2 regions of the Bacillus cereus group sp. RP43 genome follow, and region 2 is predicted to be linked to the other one. Evidence: riboswitches for the same ligand, from Rfam matches in the RefSeq annotation. Region 2 holds a riboswitch; the other holds the start of a gene.

Region 1 (15,054 bases), 240 kb from region 2:
AGTAGAGACAATATTCGTCGTATCAGTCCCGCTTACTGCGGGTTGATTTGGCACAGGAATGTATTGATATGTTGTTGTACCACTATTTAATATTGGATTTGTTTGGGGGATAGAGGGAACGAATACTTGAAAGGAAATAGTAGTAGTAGAATTTGCAGCAATAGAGCCAATTAATATACCATTAGCGGGATTTGCTCCAGCTTGAGTAACTCCGTTAACAGTTACACTCCCTGGAATGAAAGTAGTCCCGCTAGGAATCGGATCTGTATATACAACACTAGTTGCCGCAATATTCCCTATATTAGCTAAGGCAATATTGTAAGTTAACGTTTCGCCAATATCGGTAAAGATTTTATTAACTGATTTTGTGCCATTAATATCTGCGAGGTTAATTTGAGTACCAGCAGAGTTGCTTGTTGCAATACCGTTAAATGTCGTTCCTCCGGCAATTGGTGTATATTGAAATGTAATATTAGCAGTGTTAGAGATAGGGTTTTGACTTGGAAGAGAAACAACAGTTGCTTGGAAAGTTACTGTACGAGAAGAGTTATTATTAATTGTTCCGAGAGATATACCAGCGGCAGGATTTGCATTTGTTTGTGGTACGTTATCTATCGTTACAGTGCCAGGTATAAAGGACGTGCCGTTAGGGAGTATGTCTGTAAAAGTAACGTTATTAGCGGGCAGAAGACCGGTGTTAGGAATCGTAACGGTATAAGTGAGAATATCTCCAATTGCAGCGACGCTTCTATTCACGCTTTTCGTTGCTTGTATGTTAGGTGAGTTTATATTAATTTGTAATCCGACTGTATTTAACATATATGCATCGCCGTTAGTTGTTAAACGGATTGCGGCGGAAACTTGGGAGTTTGTTAAATAAGGAGAAATATCAATAGAAGTAATGTCCCAACCTTGCCGGCCGGCGGAGATATTTGTGCTTGTAGAAGCACTTTGATTTCGTGTTCCAAATGTCCCAGTTGTATCTAAATTTCCGGCAGCATTATTAACTTGAGAACCGAAGAAATTATTTACAGCATTATTTGGCCCAGATAAAGCATTTAATGAACTGAAATTTGGTCCGAATAAAGCTTGATCCCCAGTTAAATCGGCATCCCCTTCAGTAGAACTTATAAACAATCTCCCGCTTACAGGTCCCCCAGCAGGTGTTAAAAATCCTGAGACAGATACATCTGCACTACCAGTTTCTACAGAAACACGGTTACCAGCTACGTAAATTGTTAAATTTCTTGCGGGTAAGGAACCGTTTTGATAAGCGACAATGAGCGTCCATCCAGAAGAATTGATAGCCCCATTAGAAGCATCTAAAGGATCAACAAGTCCAGGGACAGAGCCAGTTGTATAAGAGCCGGATCCTCCAGCTTGAACGAGGGATGTTACATCTGCGGACCGTGTATAGAATCCAAATGTGACAGAGCCAGAAACGAATGTTTGATTAGAAGCTGTAACAGCTGAAGGGGTAATTGAGTATGTTGACACAGGTGTTGTAAAAGAAACTGGGTTTCCTAATACACTCGTAATGTTTTGATCACGAGATAAATAGTTTCCGCCCCAAACGAGTTCTGCGTAAAGAATAGTACTACCAGCAGGGATATTTAAAATAGCGGTAGAACTATTTTGTGTATAGTTTAATGTTGTACCAGCAGGAAAAGTAGTTACTTGTAAAGTGGTATTAGTAGTTACGAATGCACCAATTGCCCCGATTGTACCAGCACGGTTTTGATTACTAATTTTACTTAAACCGAGTGTGTTTCCTGTAATAGCGAGTGCGCCGTTAGTGGTGGTAGAAAATCGATTCGTAATGGGCATGTTGTCACCTCATTTACAATATAGTCTTGGTCAAAATAGGATATGTGTGTGACATAGAAAGGGAAACATGTAAAAGTTGATTTGGTAAGAATGATTTAAATGTCTAGATAAGGAGATGGAGAATGAGTGAATTGGAAATTAGAGTGGAGCGTCTTAGAAAAGAAAAAATAGGGGATATTGTTGCGTTATCTTCTTATATTGGATGGGATTATAATACAGAAGAAATTGAGACGATTTTCGACTCAGGTATTGTATACGGTGTGTGGAATGAGAGAAAGGAGCTTATTGCTAGTGCGGCAATTATATTATACGGAGAGGCGTTAGCATCTATTGGAATGGTAATTGTACATCCGGATTATAAGGGGAAAGGGATTGGAAAGATAATAACGGATTCATGCGTTAAAAGCGTATCAACTCACCGCCCCATTATGCTTATTGCTACGGATGAGGGAAAAGTTTTATATGAAAAACTAGGATTCAGGGCCGTTAGTTATGTTTCTAAATACATATGTAACTCATATAATGCGAATTATCATTGTGTAGGAAATGAAGAGTATATTGTAAATTATGAAGAACGTGATTTAGAAGAAATAATACAAATAGATAAAGATGCATTTGGAACAAATAGAGAAGAGTTTTTAAAGTATCGAATGATACAAAGTGAACAATGTATTGTTATAAAGGATGCACAACAAAATGTATTAGGATACGGTATAAGTATACAAACGTCACAAAATAAAATAATAGGACCAGTCGTTGCTAAAAATGATGAAATGGCAATGCGAATTGTTCATCATTTAGCAAGAGAGCATAATGGTAAATTAAGAATTGATGTGCCAGAAGGAAAGGAAGCCTTTATGAAAGAATTAGAGATTGGTGGTTTTCAGAAGGTGAATACACCACCAATAATGGTGAAAAATAGTGGTCAATTATTAAAAAGGAATAGTGAACTATATAGCATTGCAGCACAAATTTTTGGATAAAAAAAGAATCCTTATAAAGTAAAGGATTCTTTTTTTATGATTAAACCTAATCACGATATTGGTCATGAGTTGGTTGAAAGAGATCTTCCTCGATATCTCTCACCATAGAAAAATGATCAACATTATAATGACCGTGTAAAGTTTTATTATGGTGTTCGATAATTTGCTCTGCGGCCAATACGTTAGAGTCAGTTGTTGAATGACCATTTTTAATTAACGTAACATCAAACCCTTGTACCGTTGCTGTTCTAACAGCGGTGTCAATACAATGTTCTGTTTTACATCCACCTATAACGAGATGATTAATCTTCTCTTCTTTTAAAAGTTCAAGTAAAGAAGTGCCATAGAATGAATTTGTTGCTGCTTTATTAATAAGGATTGCAGACTGAGGTACTTGAATTTGATTATGTACTTCAAAGCCCACGCCGCTACCAGAAGCAACATCAGTATCTCTTACGAAAACAATAAGGGCATTTGAATCAATTGCTTTCTGTACAGCTGTATTTAGTGTAGCTAATAGCTCGGTTTTACGGAACACTTCATTTTCTTGTTCATTTCCATCAATTAGTTCTTGTTGAGCATCAATAATTAATAGAGCTTGTTTCATTATGACTCCCCTTTAATACAAAATTATTTCCACTTTACAAGTTTCTTCATATTATAAGGAAATCCTTTATTTTTAGCGGAGTAGACAATGGATTTACAAAGTTGTCAAAGAAATTTCATTCTCTTAGGGTGTAAAAACATGTATGATAGGAAGTGGAGAATTTTTGAGTAGGTGGGAATATCATGCAGACAGTAGAAGATTATCTTTCATTCTTACATACGAAAGGATTTAAGTTATCAGAGGAAGCGCAAGGGTTTATCATGTTCGGACAAGGATATACTGGCGCATCTGATGGAATTGTGAACGCAGCAATAGAAGCGACGATTAAACATCAATTACAGTTTGATGGTAGTTATTTTGTTGCTTTGTTAGAGCGATTGAAAGAAGAAGATATTAAAGATAAAAAAAGCGCTAAGGCTTTTATGCGGAAGTTACAAGCGTAACTTCACGCAGCCCGCGCTTCTTTTTTTGTCTTTGAAGGCAGTTCAACAAAAACCATGCCTAGGAATATACATAGACACCCGATAATGGCAGAAATAGAAAGTTGTTCGTTTGCAACTAGAACGCCTGTTAATGCAGCAAAAACGGGCTCCATTGCGAAAATAATTGCTACTCTTGTTGGAGAAGTGTGTTTTTGTGCAGATGTTTGAATGAAAAAAGCAATTGATGTCGCAAACAGGGAAGTTAGAAAGAGAGCGAATAAAAAGGACTGATTCGTCCATAGTGACACTGAAAATAATTTTTCCCAATCTTCAAACAAAAAAGCGCAAATAGAAGAAAATATACCGACAGCTAATACTTGAGAGGTGCTTAGTAATAAAGGTGATATTTTCTTAGAAAAGAAACCGTTAACAAGAATATGGGCAGCGAAAGCGACAGCGCAACCGAGAACGAGTATATCTCCAATGTTTAATTGAAAAGAATCACCAGCCGTTAATAAGTATAAACCTGCTGTTGCCACAGCAATGCCCATTACGATAAAAATGGTAGCTTTTTGTTTTAAAAAGATAAAAGACAAAATGGGTACCATAACGATACTAAGTCCTGTTAAGAAACCAGCTTTTGAAGAGGTTGTATAAAGTAAACCGAATGTTTGTAATACATAGCCAACACATAAAAAGAATCCAACAATCAATCCAGCGAGACTACTCTGTTTTATATTCTGTTTTGAAGTTTTTTGTGAGAAAATCATTTGAACGAATAATAAAATAATTCCGGCGAATAAAAAACGAATGCCATTAAACGTAAATGGCCCGACAAAAGACATAGCATTTTGAACAACAACAAACGTAGCTCCCCAAATAAAAGAGACAAACAATAAAGCGAGAGGAGCAATCCACTCTTTTTTCACACTCATACCCCCGTTAATTTTGTAAGATAGCTTTTCTAGCTAATTCATCCGCTACTTTATTTTGACTACTTGGAATCCACTTAATAAAAAAGAGATCGAAACTTTTTATGTACTGCAGTGCTTCTTCTAGAAGTGGTGCAAACATTTTATTTTTTGCGTATTCTTTTTCAACAGCCCGCTCAACAAGTTGGGAATCTGTACGAAAAGATACAATGCTATAATTATGCTCCGTGCAATATTTTAATGCTGCTAGTAAAGCGTGGTATTCAGCTTCATGGTTGGACATTGTCCCAAGTGGTAATGACAATTGTACAGGTGGCTGTACCCCTTTAATAAAAACCCCGGCACCAGAAGGTCCAGGATTTCCTTTTGATGCACCATCGATATATACTTCAATCAAAATGAGAAACCTCCAGTTATAAGGTTATCCCCTACTTGAAAATTTTTTTTTAGAAGTAGGGGATAGAGTACTTATCCAATTGTAATGCTATAACGACATGTAAATGTTTCATTCGCTTGTAAAGATCGAATTCCTTTTTTTTCCTTGAAATCTTTTGCTGGATTTATTTCATCAGCGATTCCGTACCAAGGTTCAATACATAAGAAAGGTGCGTTATCCCCTGGTGTCCATACGCCGACAAATGGGAATCCGTCAAATGCTACTTTTACAAATTTATTATGTTTATGTGAACGAATAGAAATTTCATTCGTATTCATATGTTCAAAAATAAGCGCGTCATTTTTGAACAAATCATATGTAAGTGGCAATTCTTTCATATTTTCAGCGATTAGTTGTTTTTCATTTGAAAGAAAAGGACCTTCTAATATGCTAGTTTCTAAACGTTCAGCCCCGTTAAATGATAGATGATAATCTGCAAATGATTCACCTTCTAATAAAGGACAGTTGAATCCAGGGTGTGCTCCGATTGAAAAGAACATCTCTTTTGAAGAAGGATTGTTTACTTCATATGTAACATGTATATTTTGTTCGTCTACTTCATAAGAAACGAGTAATTCAAATGCATATGGATATTTTTGTAACGTCTCTTCATTACTAGTAACGATATAAGTGATTTTTGTTTCACTTTGTTCTTTAACAGAGAACGAAAGATCACGGGCAAAACCATGCTGTGTTAATGAATAAGGTTTACCGTCTACGTAGTATGTATTTTCTACTAATCGACCGACGATTGGAAACAAGATTGGTGCACGACGTCCCCAATAAGTAGAATCACCTTGCCATAAATATTCTGTGTTGTCTTCTTTTAAGCGAACGCTTTGTAATTCTGCACCTTTGTCAGAGATGGAAACGATTACTTTTTCATTTTGAATTGTTGCTGTCATGAAGTGAAACCTCCTAAATCTTTCATATGTTTTATTATACGTTGTCCAAAAGAAAAAAGGTAGTAAATGATAGGAATCTATTGACGAAAGGGTATCTATTGCGTAAAATATAATCTTGTTGCTTAAAAACGAATAACGTGGTTCGAAACCATCCCACGTAAAAAAACTAAGGAGATTTTGTCATGAATATAAGAACATTAGTCGGTAATGGTATTTTAGCGGCATTATATATTGCTGTTTCTATGCTTATTCAGCCATTTGGCTTTACGAATATACAGTTTCGTATTTCAGAGATGTTTAATCATCTCGTTGTCTTCAATAAGAAAGCAATTTACGGGATTGTACTAGGTGTATTTTTAACGAATCTCTTTTTCTCACCTATGATCGCTTATGATTTAGTATTTGGAGTAGGGCAATCAATTCTTGCACTACTTGCAACTATTATTTCTATGCGCTTTATTAAAGGTGTTTGGGCTCGTATGATTTTTAATACAGTTATCTTTACAATTACAATGTTTATGATAGCAATTGAACTTCATCTTGCATTTGATTTACCATTTATGTTGACTTGGTTAACATGTGCAGTCGGTGAATTTGTTGTAATGGCGATTGGTATGCCTGTAATGTACTGGATTAATAAGCGAGTACAATTTGAAAGATTTATGTAATAGTTGAAAGAGCCGTTCCTTACTTAGGATGGCTCTTTTTGTCTGTGATTAAATTGTATATAATACTGGGACTCTTGATAAAATATAATAAAATAAATATAAGAAGTCTTATAAAAGGGGAATCTAGTATGAAATATAAAATACATTGGTTGTATAAAACGAAGCGTGGTTTACAAACTGAATTAACAACAGATTATATGAACATAGAAGAAGTGCTTCAATTTGCGGAGGATTTTGAGAAAACAGGTAGGGTGAAAGAACTTTTATTTTTCGATGAAATGGACGCGGAATGGTCATTAAAAGAAATGAAAAAACTGAGTAAGCAAGTGGAGGAAGATCCTCAAGAAATTCAAGTTTATTTTGATGGTGGTTATGATGTACAGACGAAAGAAGCTGGGGTTGGTATATGTGTATACTATAAAAAAGGAAATACAAATTACCGAATTCGTCGCAATGCATACATAGAAGGCATATATGATAATAACGAAGCGGAGTATGCAGCATTATTATACGGGATGAATACACTCGAGGAATTAGGAATTAAATATGAACCGGTTACACTTCGGGGGGATTCTCAAGTTGTACTGCAGCAATTAGCTGGTGAATGGCCTTGCTATGATGAACATTTAAATCATTACTTAGATCAAATTGAACAAAAAGCGAAGCAAATGAAATTAAAGCTTGTTTGTGAACCGATATCTAGAAAACAAAATAAAGAGGCGCATCAATTAGCAACGCAAGCATTAGAGGGGACGGTAATTGACAGTCATAAAGAAATAACCGAATAGAGAGGTGCAAAGGTGAATAAAAAGCAACTCATTACAGAGGTAAATGACTTATTAGAGACGTATTGCGAAGGGTGTTTCCTGCAGGAACATAATCGGAAAAATCATAGTAAATACTATGCCCATTCTTTTTGTATACGGCAATGTACGGTTGGAGAGAAATTGAAAAAGTATGGGGAGCAATTGTCATGAAAAAACATCCAGAGAATTTTCTCTGGATGTTTTTTAATGCTTCGCTTCGTGTAATTGATGCTCGCATTTGCTTAATTTTTTTTCTTCATTCATTAGAAATGGCTCATCTAAATCCGTCGCAACGGATTTCATGATTTCTAGCTGAGAACGAGCCGCTTCTACTGCAGTAGTGGCATGCTCTAATGTATCTGGATCCATTGAAATTGTTGCAGAACCTACCATTTTTTGTGCAGTTTCTACACGGAATTTTACTTCTTCAAAATCATTTACATGTGACCCCATTGTTATTGCCTCCTTTGTATTTTGCGCATTTCACATAGTTTTTGCTCTGTAAAACGGAAATATACAAAGGAATAACAAAGGAGGTTACCAAGTAAGGTAACCTCCTGTCATATGTGGGATTAAAGTTTTGCTACGTTAGCAGCTTGAGGTCCACGGTTTCCTTCAGTAATGTCGAAAGATACTTCTTGGCCTTCCTCTAAAGCTTTGTAGCCGTCGCCTTGAATAGCAGAGAAATGTACGAATACATCTTCAGAGCCTTCCATTTCGATAAATCCAAAACCTTTTTCATTGTTAAACCATTTTACTTTTCCTTGCATGTCACAATTCCTCCTAAAAACGATTCCTTTTTTCATTTAGTGAAATTCATTAAAATAATATAAATAAAAAATGCTATATTCTCGAATATTCTGCCAAATGATTAATTTAAATATACACGAATTGGTAGAATTTAGTCAAGTAAGCGCTTTTAAAATTTTGTATTTTTAAATAATTTTTCCTCGAATTTTTAAAAAGGTATAGGACAAGCCGAGTATGTAATATTCTTAAGTGAATGCTGTACATGATGAGGTGAAAGAATGGATGAGTCTTATTTATTAGATAATGAAGGGATGAAAAATAGAGCCGACATACCGAATTGGGTTGCAAAAGAATTTCAAAATTTTTCGAGTGTCGTGTTAGAACCAACTTTTCCGTGTTATTTCGGTTTAACAGCTTTGAAAAAGAATGAACTTCGTTATTCATTTCTCTCTCATAATGATTGGGGGCATTTACCCAATACAATGTTATCTTTTTTAGAGTTAATGAGAGAGCGGCCGGTTGTAAGAAGAGGATTTTTTCTTTTTGTGGAACCGGAATGTGAAGAAAAATCAATCGAATATTATCGAGATTATTTTTGGAAAGTACTACAATATTTACATGAAAACGATGATCAAACATGGCCGCAACAAATTCCAACAGATCCAGATCATTATTTATGGGAATTTTCATTTGGTGGTGAACCGATATTTGCGTTTGGAAATGCACCGGCTTATAAACAGCGAAAGACTAGGCATTTAGGAAATTCTCTCGTTATTGGATTCCAGCCACGAACTATTTTCGATGGGTTAGAAGGAGATCGTCCTAAAGGGTCGTATTCAAGACAAATGGTCCGTGAACGAGTTGAAAAGTGGGATCAGTTGCCGAAGCACCCTAACATTAGTCACTATGGCGATCCTAATCATCGTGAATGGAAACAATATTTCATAGGGGATGATATTGAGCCGATTAAAGCTAAATGTCCTTTTCATCATAGAGTAGAGAAATAAGAGCCATCAACTGGATGGCTCTTTTGCATATTTTGGATAAAAAAGGGTATTGTATTAGTGAATAATTTTTATGAAAGCTAGTCTATTTTCTATATTTGCATCATTACTTAATAGTAAAAGAAGTAGAAAGGATAGAGCGATGTTTGGAGCAATTATACAACAAATAGTATTAGGTATTTCATTAGCTGCGCCTGTAGGTCCAATTAATATTGAAATGTTAAAACGTGGAATTGAACGTGGATTTTGGCATGCGTGGATTGTTGGAATCGGAGGAATGACTGCTGATATTTTGTTTATGCTTCTTATTTATTTTGGTTTATCTTCTGTGTTTATGTATACATATGTACAAGCTTTTATGTACTGCACTGGGTTTTTCCTGTTATTTTATTTAGGATTTCAAAGTGTAAAACAAGGAATCTCCCACTCGAATATGGAATATAACAAAGAAGAGGTAGGTGGACTTAAACAATCCTTTATGGCGGGATTTTTAATTGCGATATCCAACCCATTAAATCTCGTTTTTTGGTTTGGCATATACGGAAGTACACTTAGCTCATTGCTTACAAAGGTAACGAAACAAGAAGCTTTTTTGTACAGTCTTTGCATTATTATTGGTATTATTTTGTGGAACTTAAATATTGCTTTTTCTGTACATTTTGGAAGAACTTTATTAAAACCAAAAGCACTTGGCTATATTACAGCCGGAGCAGGTATTATTTTAGTAGGATATTCTATCCATTTTGCATACAAAGCTTTACAGTTGTTCACATAAGATTGAAGGGGAGATTTTTATGTATCGAACCACTATTGACGGAAAAGAAATTATCATCACATTAGCACCAAAAATCCGAAAAGAAATTACTGACAGGAACCCATTATATGAAGCGGTATTTAAAAATGCAGCAAGGTTGCTGCAAACGAAACAACCAACGTTTGCGGTAAATCATGAAATATTTGGGCTTATTATTGGAGAAGTACAAAGGGGTGAAGTAACAGTGTTTGCAGTAGAACACATTATCCCGAAGCAAAATATATTTGGTCCGAACACTTTTTTCTCTACAATAGAACAGCAGGCAAATTTGTAAAGTGAATAGAATAAGAATAAAATAGAAAAGAAATAGTCGTAACGATATGTTACGGCTGTTTTTTTTGAAAAGGGGGAAGAAAGATGAAGAGAGTGGTAAAGGAGTTCTTTTTGCAACATGATATTGTTATTATGTATAGTGTTCTATTAATTTTTATCATTATTTTAAAAATGCAATTTTTCACATGGATCGGTATGTTAGCGTGTCTGTTTGGTATTGTTTTTTATACGTTTAACGAGTATATGACACATCGTTTTTTATTCCATTTAAAGCCGCCTAAAAATGCATTTTTATTAAAAATGTTAAGAAGATTACATTATGATCATCACGTATATCCGGATGATTTGAAACTTTTATTTTTGCCTGTATGGTTTAGTATACCTAGTTTCACTATATATTTACTTATATCATATGGTATTACAAAAAGTGTTACTGTTACACTTTCATTTGGAGTCGGAATGATTATAATGCTCCTCGTTTATGAATGGAAACATTATATTGCACATAAGCCGATTCGTCCCTTCACTAAGATTGGAAGATGGCTAAAAAAACAGCACATATTACACCATTATAAAAATGAAAAGTTTTGGTTTGGTGTTTCAAATCCAGTATTCGATTTTATATTTGGAACGCTTAAAGATGGAAAAGAAGTTGAATTAAGCCAAACAGCTCGTAATTTAGAAAAAGAGAAAAAGACAGAAGTGGTGCGATAAGCACTACTTTTTTTATCCCGATTGGTGTGGATTGAAGTACTCGAATTTTATGGTGAAAAAGTATATTAAAAACTTAGGGGAAAATGCCGAAAAATGTCTATCGAAAAATCTTTGCAGGAATGTACGGATTGTCTAAAATGAAAATAAGTTTCTGAATATTTATAAAATTTAGTCTTTGGGTATACAAGGGGGAAGTGCATTTCAAGTAAGAGAGGGGACCAGAGAATGAAACGAGATGATACGTCAGCACGTAAGTTACAAAATGAGGTGAATTATACAGAAGTTGTTCAGTCTGAAGAGTTTCAATTGTTATTAAATACGAAAAAGAAGTTTATCATTCCGATGAGTATTTTCTTTTTAAGTTTTTTTATTACATTACCTGTTTTAACATCGTATTCAAAGGTGCTTAATACACCGGTATTTGGTGATGTTACATGGGCGTGGGTATTTGCTTTTGCACAATTTATAATGACATGGGCATTGTGTATGATTTATAGCAAAAAAGCAGAATCCTTTGATGAAATCTCGCAAAAAATTCTGCAAGATATGCAACAAGGGAGGGGATGACTTTGAATACAACCGCTTTTGCACTATTTTTAATTATCGTCCTTGGTACACTTGTTATAACGTATTTCGCATCGAAAAAAACGAAAAATGCGAGTGAGTTTTATACGGCTGGCGGGGGACTAACTGGTTGGCAAAATGGTCTGGCCATTGCTGGGGATTATATGTCTGCTGCGTCATTTCTTGGTATCGCTGGAGCGATAGCGTTAACTGGATTTGATGGGTTCTTTTATAGTATCGGTTTCTTAGTTGCTTACTTAGTTGTATTATACCTAGTTGCAGAACCGCTTAGAAATTTAGGGAAGTATACGTTAGCTGACATGATTGCGGCGCGTTTTGATGCGAAAAAGGTTCGCGGTATTGCAGCGCTTAATACGATGACGATTTCGATTTTTTATATGATTGCACAATTAGTTGGTGCGGGTGCACTTATTAAATTATTATTAGGAATTGAATATACGACATCGGTTTTAATCGTTGGTACACTTATGACTGTGTACGTTATTTTTGGTGGTATGACAGCTACAAGTTGGGTACAAATTGTAAAGGCTGTACTACTTATGGCTGGTACATTTATTATTTCTGTTATCGTTTTCGCAAAATTTAATTTTAGTGTGACAGAAATGTTCGCTCAAATGAAAACAGCTACTCCATTGAAAGAGTCGTTTTTAAATCCAGGAGTAAAGTATAAAGATGGTCTTGATACACTTTCTTTAAATTTAGGACTAGTTCTTGGTACCGCTGGATTACCACATATTCTTGTCCGCTTTTTCACAGTACGTGATGCAAAAACTGCACGTCAATCAGTTGTGTACGCTACGTGGTTAATTGGAGCATTTTATATTATGACGATTTTCTTAGGATTTGGTGCGGCGGCGTTTGTAGGGAATGAGGCAATTATTAAAGCAAATCCAGCCGGCAATATGGCTGCACCTTTATTAGCTAAAGCATTAGGTGGAGATTTCTTATTCGCATTCGTATCTGCGATTGCTTTTGCAACAATTTTAGCTGTAGTAGCAGGCCTTGTATTAACAGCGGCTTCCGCATTTGCTCATGATTTTTATAACGAGATTATTCGAAAAGGAAAATCAACGGAAAAAGAGCAAGTGTCAATGGCTCGTTATGCGTCTATTGGAGTAGCGATAGTATCTATTATACTTGCTTTATTTGCTCAAACATTAAACGTAGCATTTTTAGTATCACTAGCATTTGCAGTTGCAGCGAGTGCAAATTTGCCAGTTATATTATTTACAATATATTGGAAACGTTTTAATACAACGGGGGCAATTTGTGGAATGATCGTTGGTCTTGTATCAGCCATTGTTCTTGTTGCGTTAAGTCCAAACGTTTGGAATCCTGTGGTAGGGAAAGCTATATTTGTTGGAGAGGCGATATTCCCATATACGACACCTGGAATTGTTTCTATTCCGCTTGGATTCCTTGCAGCATATTTAGGAACTGTTTTCTCTAGTAAGAAAGAAGATGCAGCGAAGTTTGATGAAATTCTTGTGAAATCTAATACTGGTCATGGTATTAGTGATGCTTCTTCACATTAAAAAAAGAGGAGCTTTTCGAAATATAAGAAAAGCTCCTCTTTCTTTTGACATTTTCTTATAAAGTGAAACTTTAATAAGTGTGGGGGATTGTTCATCCCCCCACACTTATTATTAGCCTTCACCAATCGGGCGTTTATGGGCAGTTAATCTCCCACCTAACTTCTTTGCTCCAGCTGAATTTTGGGGTGGGAGTTTTACTGCTCGCAAATAGCGGGATAAATATTACTTTAATTTTGGTAGGATTTGTCTTGTGTTTGTGGAATGAAAATAGGCAGGGAGAAATTTAACTCATCATGGCACCAGCGCAGCTTTGTGAAAAATAAGTTGTTATGGAAGGTGGAAGAAATGATGAAGACAAAACAAACCGATGAATTATTAGCAAAAGATGAGCAATATGTTTGGCACGGAATGCGTCCCTTTAGTCCAAGTAGTACAATGGTAGGGGCAAAAGCAGAAGGGTGCTGGGTTGAAGATATACAAGGAAAAAGATATTTAGACGGTATGAGTGGTCTTTGGTGTGTGAATAGTGGATACGGAAGAAAAGAGCTCGCAGAGGCGGCTTATAAGCAATTGCAAACATTATCATACTTTCCGATGTCACAATCACATGAACCAGCAATTAAGCTCGCTGAAAAGTTAAACGAGTGGCTTGGTGGAGAGTATGTTATTTTCTTCTCTAATAGTGGATCAGAAGCGAATGAAACAGCTTTTAAAATAGCAAGACAATATTATGCTCAAAAAGGTGAACCACATCGTTACAAATTTATGTCACGTTATCGTGGTTATCACGGAAACACAATGGCGACGATGGCAGCGACTGGTCAAGCGCAGCGTAGATACCAATATGAGCCATTTGCTTCAGGTTTTTTACATGTAACGCCTCCAGATTGTTACCGCATGCCAGAAATGGAATCACAAAATATTTATGATGTAGAATGCGTAAAAGAAGTAGATCGTGTTATGACATGGGAATTAAGTGAAACGATAGCAGCATTTATTATGGAGCCAATTATTACAGGCGGTGGTATTTTAATGCCGCCACAAGACTATATGAAAGCTGTTCATGAAACGTGTCAAAAACACGGAGCACTACTTATAAGTGATGAAGTTATTTGTGGTTTCGGGCGTACAGGAAAAGCATTTGGGTTTATGAACTATGACGTTAAGCCTGATATCGTTACGATGGCAAAAGGTATTACGAGCGCATACTTACCATTATCAGCAACAGCTGTGAAAAAAGAAATTTATGAGGCGTTTAAAGGAACAGGAGAATATGAATTCTTCCGCCATATTAATACATTTGGTGGAAATCCAGCGGCTTGTGCATTAGCGCTTAAAAACTTAGAGATTATGGAAAATGAAAATTTAATTGAGCGCTCTGCACAAATGGGTTCGCTTTTATTAAATCAATTAAAAGAAGAAATTGGGGAACATCCGCTTGTTGGAAATATTCGAGGGAAAGGGCTATTAGTTGGAATCGAACTAGTAAATGATAAAGAAACGAAAGAGCCAATTGATAACGACAAAATTGCAAGTGTTGTAAATGCTTGTAAAGAAAAAGGGCTTATTATTGGGCGTAACGGTATGACAACAGCAGGTTATAATAACGTATTAACATTAGCACCGCCGCTTGTTATTTCAAGTGAAGAAATTGCTTTTGTTGTTGGAACGTTGAAGACAGCAATGGAGCGTATTTAATAAAATAAAAGAACAAAAAGCGAGCTGTAATATAAGGCTCGCTTTTGTTTATTACGTGAAATATGATAGTTTTTTAAAGGAAGGGGATATTAATG
Region 2 (15,054 bases):
TTTGTTGAGTAGAAAGGAGAACCGAGACGTTTCACTTGTTCGGAATCCATCCCTACACCAGTATCCTTTATATATAATTGTATAAATTTATGATCTGGCACTAATGTGAGAATGAGATCGCCGCCTTTTGGCATAGCTTCAATACAATTCTTTAAAATGTTTAATAAGCATTGGTTAAACTTTTGTTTTTCACCAGCAATAAAGAAAGCTGTACTTTGTTTTATATAATGTATGCGAACATTTGTTAAATTTGCAAGTGGTGTAATAAGAGATACGGCATGGAGTAACTCATTTTCTACTTGCAACTGTTGTTCTTTCTCAATACTTGGTTTTGCAAACGTTAAATAATCTGTAAGTACATGATTTGCCTGTTCAATACCATTGATGGCTATTTCCGTATATAGTTTTCGTTCCTTCTCAGAACATGTATCTGACTGTAAAAGTTGCAAAAATCCTTTCGTTGAAGTTAAAGGGTTGCGAATTTCATGAGAGATAGAAGCTGCCATTTCACCGATTAAATGAAATTTTTCAGCATTCATAAGTTCATTTTGGAGACGAACTTGCGTTTGCAATATGTGTAGCAAATATAAAATAAGGATTGTACCAAGCATCGTACATAGTTCGTACACGATAATATGTGGTATATAATCTGCTGTATTTGTCACCTCTGAAAGGAAAAATGGTATCCAGCCAAATCCGAATATGAGACTGTAAAAGATAGCGAGTGCTATTTTTATACGATTAGAACTTCGGTTAAACAGCTTGTATGTTAATAGTAGAACAATGAATAGTAGAACCGAAGCGATAAAGGATGGGAAAACACCTATTCCTCCTAATAAGAAGCGGTATATGTTTAATACAGCTAAGATGGAAGCACCGGCAATAGGACCTCCTGTTAATGTACCGACAATTAATACGATATGACGCATATCAAATTGAAATCCATAATTTGTTTTTGCTGCGAAAGTGATACATAGTATGGTAGCGAGGCAACATAATATAATAAATATAGCTGAATTTAATTTAGGAGAGCGTTTCCCTTTTTGATTCCAAAATAAATGATATACAAGCATTGTAACAAGGATGGATAATATATTTAAAAAGAGATAAATAATAAAGAGTTTCAGTGGGGTGCCTCCTCTCTTCTCACATTAAATCAATCATACTATAAAATGAAAGAAATGAAATATTAAATAGAGGAAAAAATCAGAAATTTTTTCTGATAGTATACAATATGTTACAATAATCTTTGTCAATGAAAGAAGAAATTCCGTGCACTGCATGGGAGAGGTTCGCGAACTCCCTCTATAAAAAACTATGGAAACAACAATATCCTTAGGTATTGTTTTGTTTTTTTATTGTGACAGTTCAAGAACGTTCTTTCTTCTTATTCGTAGTAGAGAAGGAGAATGAGTGAAATGAAAAAAGAAAAAGCAGTTGTTGTTTTTAGTGGTGGACAAGATAGTACAACATGTTTATTTTGGGCAATACAACAGTTTGCAGAAGTGGAAGCGGTAACGTTTAATTACAATCAACGTCATAAGTTAGAAATTGATTGTGCAGTGGAAATCGCGAAAGAGTTAGGAATTAAACATACGGTACTAGATATGAGTTTATTAAATCAACTTGCTCCAAATGCGTTAACGAGAACGGATATGGAGATTACACATGAAGAAGGTGAATTGCCATCAACATTTGTAGATGGACGAAATTTACTATTTTTATCATTTGCGGCTGTATTAGCAAAACAAGTTGGAGCACGTCATATTGTAACAGGTGTATGTGAAACTGATTTCAGTGGTTATCCAGATTGTCGTGACGTGTTTGTGAAATCATTAAACGTTACATTAAATTTATCTATGGATTATCCGTTTGTTATTCATACACCACTTATGTGGATTGATAAAGCAGAGACATGGAAATTATCTGATGAACTTGGAGCATTTGAGTTTGTTAGAGAAAAAACATTAACATGTTATAACGGAATCATTGGTGATGGTTGCGGTGAATGTCCAGCATGTCAACTTCGTAAAGCAGGATTAGATACGTATCTACAAGAACGCGAAGGAGCGAGCAACTAATGGATAACTTTTTTGGATTTCGCATCGTAGAAAATTTGCAAAAAATGGACAAGGATATTCAGCGTGAACAACTCAAATATCATAATAAAAGAGTAATGGTCAGCAAGGAATTTACATTTGATGCAGCGCACCATTTACACTGCTATGAAGGGAAATGTAAAAATTTACATGGACACACATATAAAGTCGTATTTGGAATTAGTGGATATGTAAATGAAATAGGCCTTGCAATTGACTTTGGAGATATAAAACAGATTTGGAAAAATGAAATAGAAATTTATTTAGATCATCGTTATTTAAACGAAACATTGCCAGAAATGAATACGACTGCTGAGAATATGGTCGTTTGGATTTATGAAAAGATGGCAGAAGCATTAACGAAAGATAATCGTGCGAACGAATACAAGGGAGCTCGTGTTGAATTTGTTCGTCTTTTTGAGACGCCGACTAGTTATGCGGAAGTAAGACGGGAGTGGATGCTCGATGAGTAAAATCCCGGTCTTAGAAATATTTGGTCCGACCATTCAAGGAGAAGGGATGGTTGTAGGACAAAAGACAATGTTTATCCGTACAGCGGGCTGTGATTATAGCTGTGCTTGGTGTGATTCTGCTTTTACATGGGATGGATCGGCCAAAGATCAAATTAAACAAATGACGCCGGAAGACATTTGGAATGAGCTTGTAGAAATTGGTGGAGAAAAATTTTCTCATGTTACGATTTCAGGTGGAAATCCTGTTTTGCTGAAAAATATGCAATTTCTTCTTTCTATATTAAAGGAGAATGGAATGCGAACAGCGGTAGAAACGCAAGGAAGTAAATGGCAAGATTGGTTGCTTCAAATTGATGAGGTAACGATTTCTCCAAAACCACCAAGTTCGGCAATGAAAACAGATTTTCAGATGTTAGATTCTGTTATTCATAAACTAGCAGGGAAAGATTTTAGTTTAAAAGTAGTTGTATTCGATGATCAAGATTTTGAATATGCAGTTAAGATGCACGAGCGTTATCCGAATGTACCATTTTTCTTACAAGTAGGGAATGATGATACGAAAACAGTGGATGATGCGGTGCTTATAAAAAAACTATTAGAAAAATATGAGTGGCTTATTGAAAAAGCTGTGAATTGTAAAGAAATGAATGATGCGAAAGTACTGCCTCAGCTTCATGCGTTAGTATGGGGAAATAAACGAGGGGTATAATGAGAAGGGATGTTTAAAATGGCAGGAAGATTAGATGAAGATTTAAAAGATGTAACGTTATTAGGAAATCAAAATACAAAATATTTATTTGAATATAGCCCGGAAATTTTAGAGGTATTTGATAATAACCATCCAAACCGTGATTACTTTGTAAAATTCAATTGTCCTGAATTTACAAGTTTATGTCCAAAAACAGGACAACCAGATTTTGCAACAATTTATATTAGCTACATTCCAGAACAAAGAATGGTAGAGAGTAAATCTTTAAAGCTATATTTATTCAGCTTCCGAAATCATGGTGACTTCCACGAAGATTGCATGAACGTTATTATGAATGATTTAATTAAATTAATGGATCCACGTTACATTGAAGTATGGGGGAAATTTACACCACGTGGTGGTATTTCAATCGATCCGTACTGCAATTATGGTCGCCCAGGAACGAAGTATGAACAAATGGCAGACTACCGCATGATGAACCATGATCTATATCCAGAAACAATTGATAATCGTTAATATATAATAGAGAGAAAGGATCTGTATAACATACAGATCCTTTCTCTCTATTATATTATGCATTTTGATTGATGACAGTATAGTTTTTATGACTTACAACTGTAAGAGGTTCCATATCTAGTTCTCTAAAATTCTCCATAATTGTTATATCAACAATAACAGAGTTTTGATTCACTTTTTGAACACGGCCTTGCATGCCACCTTTAAATTCGATGATATCTCCAGTTTCTGCGATCTGCATAAGCAACTCTCCTTGTTACAGTTTTCACCAAAAAAGAATAATTTGGGATTTTTTTATTTCCTCCTATTTTGAACTATATTTATTACTTTGTAAATGTTTCCAAAGCAAAAAACCGAAAAAAATTAACTTTTTGTAAGAAAATATGTAAAAAAATATTGTTTAGGAGAGGAATGATGAAAGTGCATACATCTTTATATAGGGGTATAATGAAAGACACAATAACCTACTAAAGTGGGATAAATTAGGGGCGGTAAAATGATGTTTGAAGTTGTGGGGAGCTTTATAGCGATTTTATTATTTTTATTTTCTTATATACAGTTGAAGAAAGTGCGTCATCATGAAACAACTACATATTTTGATGGACTGGATGGTGTGCACACATCGATAACACATGATAGTGGTGGGGATATATAACTTTCTTTTTATGCATGGTATGATGGCAATAAGAAATAGTACGTAATATAGTTCGTAAGTGATGAATGGGGAGTGGAAAGAATGCGAATTTCTTTTATTCGTCATGGTCGTTTGGACAGTACTATAGAGCCAATGACAATTATTTCATTTCGTGACTGGATGAAGCAATATGATTTAGGGACTACAGTAAAAGAAACTCCTATACCAATTGAAACAATTGAGGCGATTGAATCAGCGAAACTGGTTGTAACGAGTGATCAAAGGTGCGCTGTACAGTCAGCGGCTGAGTTATTGGATTCCCTATCTTTTGTGCAAAATCCTCTTTTTAGGGAAGCTGAAGTTCCAACAAGTTTTTATGCTCCAAAATGGTTGAAATGTAAACCGAATGTATGGATGTTTATTGGACGTACACGATGGATAGTTGGTTATAGTAAAGAGGTTGAGTCTTATAAGGAAGTACGAGAAAGAGCAAGGCAAGCCACTAATATGTTGCACCGCTATGCGCTCGTACATGGACATATTGCCCTTGTAGGTCATAGTTATTTTAATGCGATGCTTGGGACTGAACTGAGGGCAATGGGGTGGTCTGGTTCGCCTATTTTCCATAGGAAGCCATGGGGGTGTACAACGTATACATTTCATGAGGCGATGGATGGAAATGTATTAAATACAAAATTAATTTAAAAGAGGCTGTCCCTTTGGCAGCCTCTTTCTCTACATAACAAGTAAAAAAGAATTGTCCTTTTAAGATATAGAAACCAATGACCGTAATGTTTTTATTAGATGGGCATACGGTTCACCGACGAGCATAACGGTTTTATCTTCTTTGTAACCAAGTTTTTCATATAGTGAAAAAGCGCGTTTGTTTTCTAAATTAACAAGTAAGGCGATTTTTTCATGCCCTTTTTCAGTTGCATGAAGTTCAGCTGCATCGATTAATTTAGAGCCAATGCCACGTCCACTGTACATATTTGAAACTGACAACGTGTCAATATAATACTCATCAAGTTCAGCTTCTTTTTCTAACGTAATGGATTCGTCTTCATGTAGTTCTCTTAAGTAGTGTATGATTGGTGCATCAAGTTGTTCAGTGTCACTACCGTGATAAACGACAATAACCCCAACTACTTTTCCATCTTGTTCAGCCACTAAACAGTTTTCATAGCTCAATCGATTATTTTCTTTTGTGAACCATGTTTCAAGTCCTAGTATTACTTTTGCTTCAATTGTGCTACCTGTGATTTTTTCAGCAATTTCGTGCAGAGCGTCATACAGTAAAGGTGCTACTCCTACCGCATCTGTCTTTTTTGCTTTCCGAATCATAGTATCCCTCCTAGTTCTATGTGTATATTGTAGCATAAAATAAAATAACAAACAGTGGCGTATACAGAGTGTCAAAAAGTTTGATATAGAGAAGTAGCTATGTTAGTATATGATATTTAGTGCGAATATAATAAAGTGATATAGATATAAAAATAATGAAAGTGAATTACATAATAATAAAGGGATAATTTTACCGTTGTCGACCTATAGAAGATGCGATAAAATAAACTATTGCAGAGAGGTGAAATACATGGATAAACAATTAGCAAATACAATTTTGGATCAGCTGAAAAATGATGAAATAAAGGAGTATGTTGCGACAAAAGATGTATTTTATACGTTCAGAGAAGTTGTTGTAAATCGAGAAGATTTTAAACATATTATCGGGAACGCACAGCGCGGTGGACAGGTAATTTATACATATTCAGAAACACCACGTTCATAAATCGAAGATAAAGGAGAGGAGAATTATGGGAGATTTTAAACAAGGCATATTGCCACATTGGGATTATATGTGGAAAGATAGAGCTGGGAATAGGTTTATGGGAATGGTTATGTATCCAGAGAAACGAAAATGTTCAGCAAAAATGCTTCAGAAAATAAAAGGGGCGTATGAACAAGCAGTAGAAATTAAAGTAACGGTACAAGTTCAACATACATATCAGTACGTAGAAGGAATGATCGTATACTTTGATGAAGAAGCTCCTGTATGTACAATGCTCGATAAAGATGAGAATCCACATCATATATTTGTAAAAGATATTTTGCGTATTGAGCACCCTGAATAATTTTTTTCATAAATAAATTGAAGTTCCATAATAATAATCTTTTTCTATAATAGTTATCTTTTAGTATGTAACGAGGAACGAAAGAATATGTATAATATTTAATAAAGTAAAATTGATAAATGTAATCGTTTGTTAGAACAGATTATCGTTTAATATCTGTTCTTTTTTGCGTGATGCTGGAGAAATATATTACTCCAGCATTTACTGTTTTATGACAAAAAATATTGTTAACTTTTTTTAAAATAAGGTTAAATTCGTTGACAACTTTTTTGAAAAGCACTTTATTGACATGAGTTTTAGAATGTTGTTTCATAGTCTTTGTATTGAAAAAAATCGACGGTCATGTCGAAAAGTAAAAGTTAAAAAAAGAAAGAATTTATACATATATCTTGTGTCTTATTTTGAAACGTAATACAATATATAGAGAAATCAAGAAACGACATACAGAGAATATAGATTGGAGAGGGAGGGTCGGAAATGTTAGTTGCATATGATTCTATGACAGGAAACGTGAAGCGTTTCATTCACAAATTAAATATGCCGGCCGTTCAAATTGATGAAGCTCTAGTATTAGATGAAGACTTTATTCTTATTACGTATACAACAGGTTTTGGCAATGTACCGGAACGTGTTTTAGACTTTTTAGAACGCAATAATGAAAAATTAAAAGGCGTATCTGCAAGTGGCAATCGTAATTGGGGAGACATGTTTGGTGCAAGTGCTGACAAAATTTCTACTAAATATGAAGTGCCTATTGTATCAAAATTTGAGTTATCTGGAACAAATAATGATGTAGAATATTTTAAAGAAAGGGTGCGGGAGATTGCGACACATTGAACTGAATAATGAAATCACGCAAATGCAGGACGGTTTTTATCAGCTTCATAAAGATAAAGAGGCATTAGAAGTCTTTATGGAAGAAGCTAGAGAGAATACCGTTCCTTTTAATAGCGTGGCAGAGCGAATGGAGTATATGAAAGAACATGATTACTATTACAATGTTCTGGACGAGTATAGCTTGGAGGAAGTAGAAGAAGTATATAACATCGCTTATGGTGAAAACTTCGAATTCCAATCTTATATGGCAGCGTCTAAGTTCTACAAAGATTATGCGTTAAAAACGAATGATCAAAAACAATACTTAGAAAGCTATGAAGATCGTGTAGCAATTGTGTCATTATACTTAGGACGCGGTGATGTTGCGAAGGCAAAACAATTCGCAAGCATGATTGTAAAACAAAACTACCAACCGGCGACACCAACCTTTTTAAATGCGGGAAGAAGCAGAAGAGGAGAAATGGTGTCTTGTTTCTTGTTAGAGATGGACGATAGCTTAAATTCAATCGGCTTTAACATTAATACTGCAATGCAATTATCAAAAATTGGCGGGGGAGTAGCTTTAAACTTATCTAAGCTACGCGCACGTGGTGAGCAAATTAAAGGTATTGATAACGCTGCAAGTGGTGTAGTACCTGTTATGAAATTGCTTGAAGATTCGTTTTCATATGCGAATCAACTTGGCCAACGAAAAGGTGCCGGCGCAGTATACTTAAACATCTTCCATTGGGATATTATTGAATTCCTTGATACAAAAAAAATAAATGCCGACGAGAAGAGCCGTATTCAGTCTCTATCAATCGGAATTATCGTTCCAAGTAAGTTCTTTGAGCTTGCTGAGAAAAACGAACCTTTCCATGTTTTCGCGCCTTATACGGTGTTTAAAGAATATGGCAAGCATTTAGATGATATTGACATTGACGAAATGTACGATGAATTAATGAGCAATCCGAAAGTGAAGAAGAAGCCGCTAGATATTAGTGCACGTGATATGCTTATTAAAATTGCAATGATTCAGCTTGAGTCTGGTTACCCATACTTAATGTTTAAATCAAATGCAAATAACCAGCATCCACTGAAGGATATTGGAACTGTGAAGATGTCGAACTTGTGTTAAATATGTAGCACCTTCTAGTAGAAATGCTAGTCGAAAACTCCGTTAAACGGGGAAAGCCTCAAGTTTGAGGTAACCTACCGTGCTAAATCTTATCTTAGAATGAAAATAGAAAAGTTCAGAATGTATCTTATTATTTTGTATAGCAGAGTTATCGGACAACATAAAGTAATAAGAGACTTTCTGAAAGATTAAGATAAGTAAAAGCCTAACGACTATCCCTTATGGGAGTAGAGCGCAAGCGATTGGCGTTCGAAAAGCGGAGCACCTAACCAGGTAATGCTGTAGGTGATGATATAGTCTGTCCTGTATGGTGACATACAGCAGTTGCATGAGCAACGGACTGAGGAGTAGCGAACTCGGTTGAACATTCGAGACAGAAATCTTCCAGCTTCAAGAAACTTCTGAAATAAATGATTACGGTACAGAAGACATTATCCGTCGTGATATTAACTGTAACTTAGGATCGTTAAATATCGTAAACGTAATGGAAAATAAAGAAATTCGTGAAGCAGTTCATGCGGGAATGGAAGCTTTAACAGCTGTTTCTGATATGACGATCATTCCGAATGCCCCAACTGTTAAAAAAGCAAATGATGAGCTTCATTCAGTTGGACTTGGAGCAATGAACTTACACGGATATTTAGCAAAAAATAAAATCGGTTATGAAAGTGCAGAAGCGAAAGAATTCGCTCGTACATTCTTTATGATGTTAAATTACTACTCGATTGAGAAAAGTATGGAAATCGCTAAAGAAAAAGGCGAGACATTTAAAGACTTCGATAAGTCTGATTATGCAAACGGCACATACTTTGAAAAGTATGAAACGACAGATTACAGCCCAGTAACTGAAAAAGTTCAGCAATTATTTGAAGGAATTCATATTCCAACAAAAGAAGATTGGACAAGTTTAAAAGAGCAAGTACAGAAGAATGGTTTATACAACTCATATCGTCTTGCAATCGCTCCGACACAATCGATCAGTTACGTTCAAAATGCAACTTCAAGCGTAATGCCGATCGTAAGTCAAATTGAATCAAGAACGTATGCGAATGCGACAACATATTATCCAATGCCGTATCTATCAAAAGATACGTTCTGGTACTATAAATCTTCTTATGATATGAATCAGTTTAAATTAATTGATTTAATCGCAGAAGTTCAAGAACATATTGACCAAGGAATTAGTACAATTCTTTATGTTAATAGTGATATTTCAACACGTGAGTTAGCACGTTACTACATTTATGCACATAAAAAAGGCTTGAAGAGTCTTTATTATACGAGAACACGTAAATTAAGCGTGGAAGAGTGCGTGGCTTGTACCGTTTAATATAAAAAGTGAGACATTATGAGCAGGGTTTTTCTGAACCCTGCTCATGCTTAGTTATCAATTTTTTATGTTTATTTAGAGAAGGGGCGATTTAATGCGTGCGGTAAACTGGAACAAAAAAGAAGATGATTTTAGTTTAATGTTTTGGAAGCAAAACATCGCTCAGTTTTGGACAGAAGAAGAAATCGCAGTGTCTTCTGACAAAAATACTTGGGCACAATTATCAAAAGAAGAGCAAATTGCTTATAAGCGTGTATTAGGTGGTTTAACACTTTTAGATACGAAACAAGGCGGCGAAGGGATGCCACTTGTACTTGTTCATCTTGAAAATTTACAAGCGAAAAGTGTATTAGCTTTCATGGGCGCTATGGAAGAAGTACATGCGAAGAGTTACAGTCATATTTTCACAACATTAGCTACTGAAGAAGAAATTGATGATATTTTTGAATGGGTAGATAACCATCCATTACTTGAGAAAAAAGCTGGTATTGTTACTAGTTACTATCGTCGTTTATTAAAGCCTGAAGTAACGAAAAAAGAGTTATACATGGCAATGGTAGCAAGTGTGTTCTTAGAAAGTTACTTATTCTATAGTGGGTTCTTCTATCCACTTTACTTAGCAGGTCAAGGCAAATTGACGGCAAGTGGTGAGATTATTAACTTAATAATTCGTGACGAGTCAATTCACGGCGTATTCGTTGGTATTTTAGCACAACAAATCTTCACAGAACTGTCTGCAGAAGAGCAACAAGAAGTACAAGCGGAAACGCAAGAGTTATTAATGGAACTGTATGAAATTGAATTGGCATATACAGAAGAAATTTACACTTCTATCGGTCTTGTAGAGGATGTAAATCGTTTCGTCCGTTACAATGCGAATAAAGGACTTATGAACTTAGGACTTGAGCCGAAGTTTGAGGAAGAAGAAATTAACCCAATCGTTTTAAATGGTTTACGTACAGATACGAAAAACCATGACTTCTTCTCTGTAAAAGGGAATGGTTACGTAAAAGCAACGAATGTTGAAAAGTTAGCAGACGATGACTTCGTATTCAATTTTTAATATAGTGTTATAGAAAAAGCTGTCTTTATAGAAAAGACAGCTTTTTTGCTATGAATGGTTTACATAATGTTATTATTTCATGGAAATATTTTAATCTTGTAAAAGCCCAATTTGTAAGGAAGTGGTAATCAAGAAAAAACACGGATTAAGGTTTTATTTTCATATTTAGTCGTATGAGAGATTGAATAACTTATGTCAAAATGAATAAAAAATGAGAAGAAATGAGGCCCAATTTCACCTATACGTTCTTTTTAATACTGAATTTTTAAACTCTAGAAATTTTGGCTTAAAAATTGCATGAATATTTAAAAAGTAGCGAAAAGGGAGGTAATACTCGGTGTGATATACAGTTGTTTGAAAACGCTTCCTTTTAACTGTCGATTTTTAAATGGAAATTAGATAGAGAAAGTAGGAGGAATGATAGGTGGGGAAAGTAGTTGGTTTAAAACGTTCATTAGGGCTTTGGTCAATTGTTATGCTAGGGGTCGGGTATATGACACCGATGGTTGGGTTTGATACATTTGGAATCGTTTCTGAAAAAACGGGTGGTCATGTTCCAGGAGCTTATCTTATTGCATTAGCGGGGATGTTGTTTACCGCTGCAAGCTACGGCAAAATGGTAAAGGCTTTTCCTACCGCAGGATCTGCTTATACGTATACACAGAAGACAATTAGTGCAAGGCTTGGGTTTCTTGTTGGATGGTCCGCGTTATTGGATTATTTGTTTCTACCAATGGTGAACGCACTATTAACGAGAATTTATATGTCAGCATTTTTCCCAAGTGTTCCTAGTTGGGTATGGGTCATTGGCTTTGTTCTCCTTGTTACATTAATAAATATGATTAGCGTAAATGTTACTGCTAATTTCAATACGTTCTTAGTAATATTTCAAGTGTTAGTAATGGCCGTATTTGTTTTTCTAGTTATAAAAGGCTTATTAGCGGGAGAGGGAACAGGAGAAGTTTTTTCCATTCAGCCGTTTTTTCAATCAGATATACAAATATCACCGTTAGTTGCAGGTGCAACAATTCTTTGTTTCTCATTTTTAGGTTTTGATGCAGTAACTACATTTTCAGAAGAGACACCAAACGCCAAGAAAACAATTCCTCGAGCTATTTTTCTTACTGCTTTAATCGGCGGAGTTTTATTCATTACTACAACGTATTTTACACAATCTATTTTTCCAGATACATCTGTATTTAAAAATCAAGAATCAGCATCTCCAGAAATTGCGCTATATGTTGGTGGGAAATTATTTCAAGCTTTCTTTTTAGTAGGAACCCTTATGGGGACACTTGCGTCTGGTTTAGCTTCTCATACAAGTGTATCCAGGTTATTATACGTAATGGGGCGAGATAATGTAATTCCGAAAAAAATATTCGGGTACATTCATCCTCGCTGGCGAACTCCAGTATATAATATTATTTTTGTAGGAATTATTTCGCTCTTCGCTATATTCATTGATTTAGAAACAGCAGCATCTCTTATTAACTTTGGAGCACTGATTGCATTTACATTTGTTAATTTGTCTGTAATTTCTTACTATATAATCAAACAAAAAAAATATAAAACGATAAAAGATTTCTTAAATTATCTAGTTATGCCTATTTTGGGTGCTGCTACTGTAGCGGTACTATGGTTTAACCTCAATATCCATTCACTTATTTTGGGACTTGGCTGGGCTGCTATCGGAATTGGGTACCTCCTATATATTACGAACATGTTTCGTTCAGCTCCTCCGCAAATGCATTTTGAAGAAGTACAGGAAATATAAAAGAGCAAAAGACATCGGGAATGGATCCGATGTCTTTTGCTTTGAAGATCATGTAACCAATGCAGTATTGCATAATTCATTCAACGATTCATAAGAAAGAGGGGCAAGTCTAGAGAGGATGGCTGATAAATGATGGTCAATATGGTATTTTCATTTGGCACAATTATTGCTTTGTACAATTAGTAAAAATATAAAAGCGGGGTGTTATTGTCGTAATCCAAGCAGAAAACATAATACAGTTGAACTTGAAAATCATTTCATTGAAGGTGGTTGCAAAGTTGTAGGAATAGCACGTCTAATATGCTAGTTGCATTTTTAACCTAAAGGAGGGCTTAAATGAAACTGGATATTTTATTAGAAGAAGTGGAGAGACAACAAATCGGCTATTATTGCATTTTATCGAATAGTCATCGTTACGATATAGCTGTTACGTATTCGCAACAGTTTCTTGGAAAAGCAATGGTTACCTCAATTCAAAATGGGAGAATGGTTTTATTAAGTCAAGAAGATATTGGAGAGGAACAATATTGGGCACCAAGGCTAGGAATTGAGGTAGAAGATATAGAAGAGCTTCAAAGCTTTTTCTATATGATTCTTCAGTCACAAAGGTTAGAAGAACAATATTAATAGAATAAGAGAAAGGGATGATTGATTGTGTATTATGATATTATTACGAGTCCGTGTTATGGAATAATTGAAAAAGTGTCTATTAATAAGGATTCACGAATTTATGAATGGGAGCCATTATTCTCTATTAAAGATATGAATGGTAAACTGGAAGTAATTAAGATGGGATGTAGTGGAGAAGTTCAATCTTTAGAAGTAGAGGCAGGAGATAAAGTAATTCCAGGTATGGTATTAGCTTATATTCAAGAAGATCTTTTCGTTAGTGGTAGTGATTAAAGATAGAACAATGAGGAAGATGGAGGCGTTCATCTTCCTTTTTTTTATTAAGTAAAGGAAAAAACGTTTTATTTTCAGATTAATTAAAAAAATCTGTTTTTAATGTTACAATACAAATTAAATAGTTCAAAGGAGGAATAGCAGCATGTTTTCCATTGCTCATAAAAAAATTAGACCCATTGTTTCTCTACCTATCGATCAATCTGAAAAGGAATGGAATATAGATGTTAAAAATATAAAAGAATCTTTTCTATTTTTAAAAAGAGAGGAGAAATTATTTGCATACGTTCATGTGAAGGATCTGCTATCAAATAGTAAGGGATTAACTTCTAAGGTACTGCTTTCAAATGCTGTTTCATTAGATACAATATGTCATCTTAGTAAAGATATTTCTTTAACAGCTCTTTTTCAAATTATTGGAGCGCCGATTGCGATAGTAAAAAATGAAATGGATGAGCTAACAGGATATATAAGAAGAGAGGATGTTTTTGCAGAACTATTTAAACAAGAAAATCAGAGTGTTGATATATTGAAAATTATTTTAACGTCTATTCCAATGGGGATTTTTGTAGTAAATCGTGAAAAGAAAATTGTAAATTGCAATGAGTCTGGTTTGAAGATGATTAAATCGACTCCTGAAAAAGTTATGAATGTACCAGCAGAACTGATTTTTAATGAAGAGCACATTAATAACGTATTTACAACGGGAAAAACGATCTTGAATCAATTACAAATCACAAATGAGATGGGTGTATTAGTTGACTATAGTCCGATTCCAAACTTTGATCAAAGTATTGAAGGAATGGTTATAATTGTACAAGATTTGCCGATGGTCGAGGACATGGCGATGGAAATTGAATATATAAAGGATTTAAATAAAGATTTACATGCAATCTTGTCTAGTATTTATGATGAAATATTAGTTGTTAATCATAAAGGGGAATTAATTCGTTATAGTGAAACGGTTATCAATGATTTTTGGGGGAGTAATTTGAAAGACCTGTTAGGAAAAAATCTTTTAGACCTAGAAAAGAAAGGATTATTTAGTCCATCTGTTACGCGATTAGTGTTGGAAAAACAAAAAAAGGTATCAGTTGTACAAGAAACAAAGAGCGGAAGAAAAATATTAGCAGTTGGAAACCCTGTATTTAATGAAAATGGAGAGCTTCATCGTATTATTATTGCCTCAAGGGATATTACCGAAGCAACAAGGTTGAAGACGGAATTACATGAAATAAAGAAGATATCAGAGCAATATAAGAAGGAGTTAGATGATTTTAAAAATAAAGATCGTTTTCTTAAGAAGCTTATTTACTGTAGTCCGAAAATGGAGCAAATTATTAACCAAGCTAAAAAAATAGCAGATTTTTCTTCCAATGTTCTTATTTCTGGAGAATCTGGCGTGGGAAAAGAAGTAATTGCTCAGGCAATTCATCAACTTGGAAACCGATCTTCAAAGCCATTTTT

What was found. Region 2 has a riboswitch for preQ1 ahead of queC (7-cyano-7-deazaguanine synthase QueC). Riboswitches for the same ligand answer to the same signal wherever they lie in the genome.
Positions count from the first base shown of each region.
Region 1: it holds a riboswitch for preQ1, as region 2 does, so the genes downstream of both, QCI75_RS18915 (QueT transporter family protein) here and queC (7-cyano-7-deazaguanine synthase QueC) in region 2, are expected to answer to the same signal.

Region 1 is NZ_JARVHQ010000001.1:3,619,233-3,634,286, reverse strand. Features, by position in the region: gene QCI75_RS18950 (DUF7507 domain-containing protein) at 1-1,827, opposite strand, end outside; gene QCI75_RS18945 (GNAT family N-acetyltransferase) at 1,950-2,810, shown strand; gene QCI75_RS18940 (cysteine hydrolase family protein) at 2,857-3,417, opposite strand; gene QCI75_RS18935 (DUF6123 family protein) at 3,600-3,860, shown strand; gene QCI75_RS18930 (DMT family transporter) at 3,863-4,768, opposite strand; gene QCI75_RS18925 (reverse transcriptase-like protein) at 4,782-5,168, opposite strand; gene QCI75_RS18920 (aldose 1-epimerase family protein) at 5,240-6,112, opposite strand; PreQ1 riboswitch class I at 6,244-6,288, shown strand; gene QCI75_RS18915 (QueT transporter family protein) at 6,295-6,780, shown strand; gene QCI75_RS18910 (ribonuclease H family protein) at 6,909-7,568, shown strand; gene QCI75_RS18905 (zinc-finger domain-containing protein) at 7,581-7,757, shown strand; gene QCI75_RS18900 (DUF2564 family protein) at 7,791-8,039, opposite strand; gene cspB (cold shock-like protein CspB) at 8,159-8,356, opposite strand; gene QCI75_RS18890 (YqcI/YcgG family protein) at 8,615-9,343, shown strand; gene QCI75_RS18885 (LysE family transporter) at 9,483-10,115, shown strand; gene QCI75_RS18880 (hypothetical protein) at 10,135-10,428, shown strand; gene QCI75_RS18875 (sterol desaturase family protein) at 10,512-11,141, shown strand; gene QCI75_RS18870 (DUF485 domain-containing protein) at 11,367-11,708, shown strand; gene QCI75_RS18865 (solute symporter family protein) at 11,711-13,261, shown strand; gene QCI75_RS18860 (aspartate aminotransferase family protein) at 13,610-14,959, shown strand; gene QCI75_RS18855 (DUF3986 family protein) at 15,052-15,054, shown strand, end outside.
Region 2 is NZ_JARVHQ010000001.1:3,854,674-3,869,727, reverse strand. Features, by position in the region: gene QCI75_RS20205 (ATP-binding protein) at 1-1,073, opposite strand, end outside; PreQ1 riboswitch class I at 1,282-1,325, shown strand; gene queC (7-cyano-7-deazaguanine synthase QueC) at 1,419-2,081, shown strand; gene queD (6-carboxytetrahydropterin synthase QueD) at 2,081-2,572, shown strand; gene queE (7-carboxy-7-deazaguanine synthase QueE) at 2,565-3,281, shown strand; gene queF (preQ(1) synthase) at 3,300-3,797, shown strand; gene QCI75_RS20180 (YkvS family protein) at 3,853-4,038, opposite strand; gene QCI75_RS20175 (hypothetical protein) at 4,297-4,452, shown strand; gene QCI75_RS20170 (histidine phosphatase family protein) at 4,534-5,136, shown strand; gene QCI75_RS20165 (GNAT family N-acetyltransferase) at 5,197-5,775, opposite strand; gene QCI75_RS20160 (hypothetical protein) at 6,026-6,220, shown strand; gene QCI75_RS20155 (hypothetical protein) at 6,246-6,563, shown strand; gene nrdI (class Ib ribonucleoside-diphosphate reductase assembly flavoprotein NrdI) at 7,041-7,400, shown strand; partial or broken gene QCI75_RS20145 (ribonucleotide reductase N-terminal alpha domain-containing protein) at 7,387-8,514, shown strand; gene QCI75_RS20140 (ribonucleotide reductase large subunit) at 8,897-9,847, shown strand; gene nrdF (class 1b ribonucleoside-diphosphate reductase subunit beta) at 9,942-10,910, shown strand; gene QCI75_RS20130 (APC family permease) at 11,335-12,684, shown strand; gene QCI75_RS20125 (SAV0927 family protein) at 13,021-13,311, shown strand; gene QCI75_RS20120 (biotin/lipoyl attachment domain-containing protein) at 13,339-13,587, shown strand; gene QCI75_RS20115 (sigma 54-interacting transcriptional regulator) at 13,733-15,054, shown strand, end outside.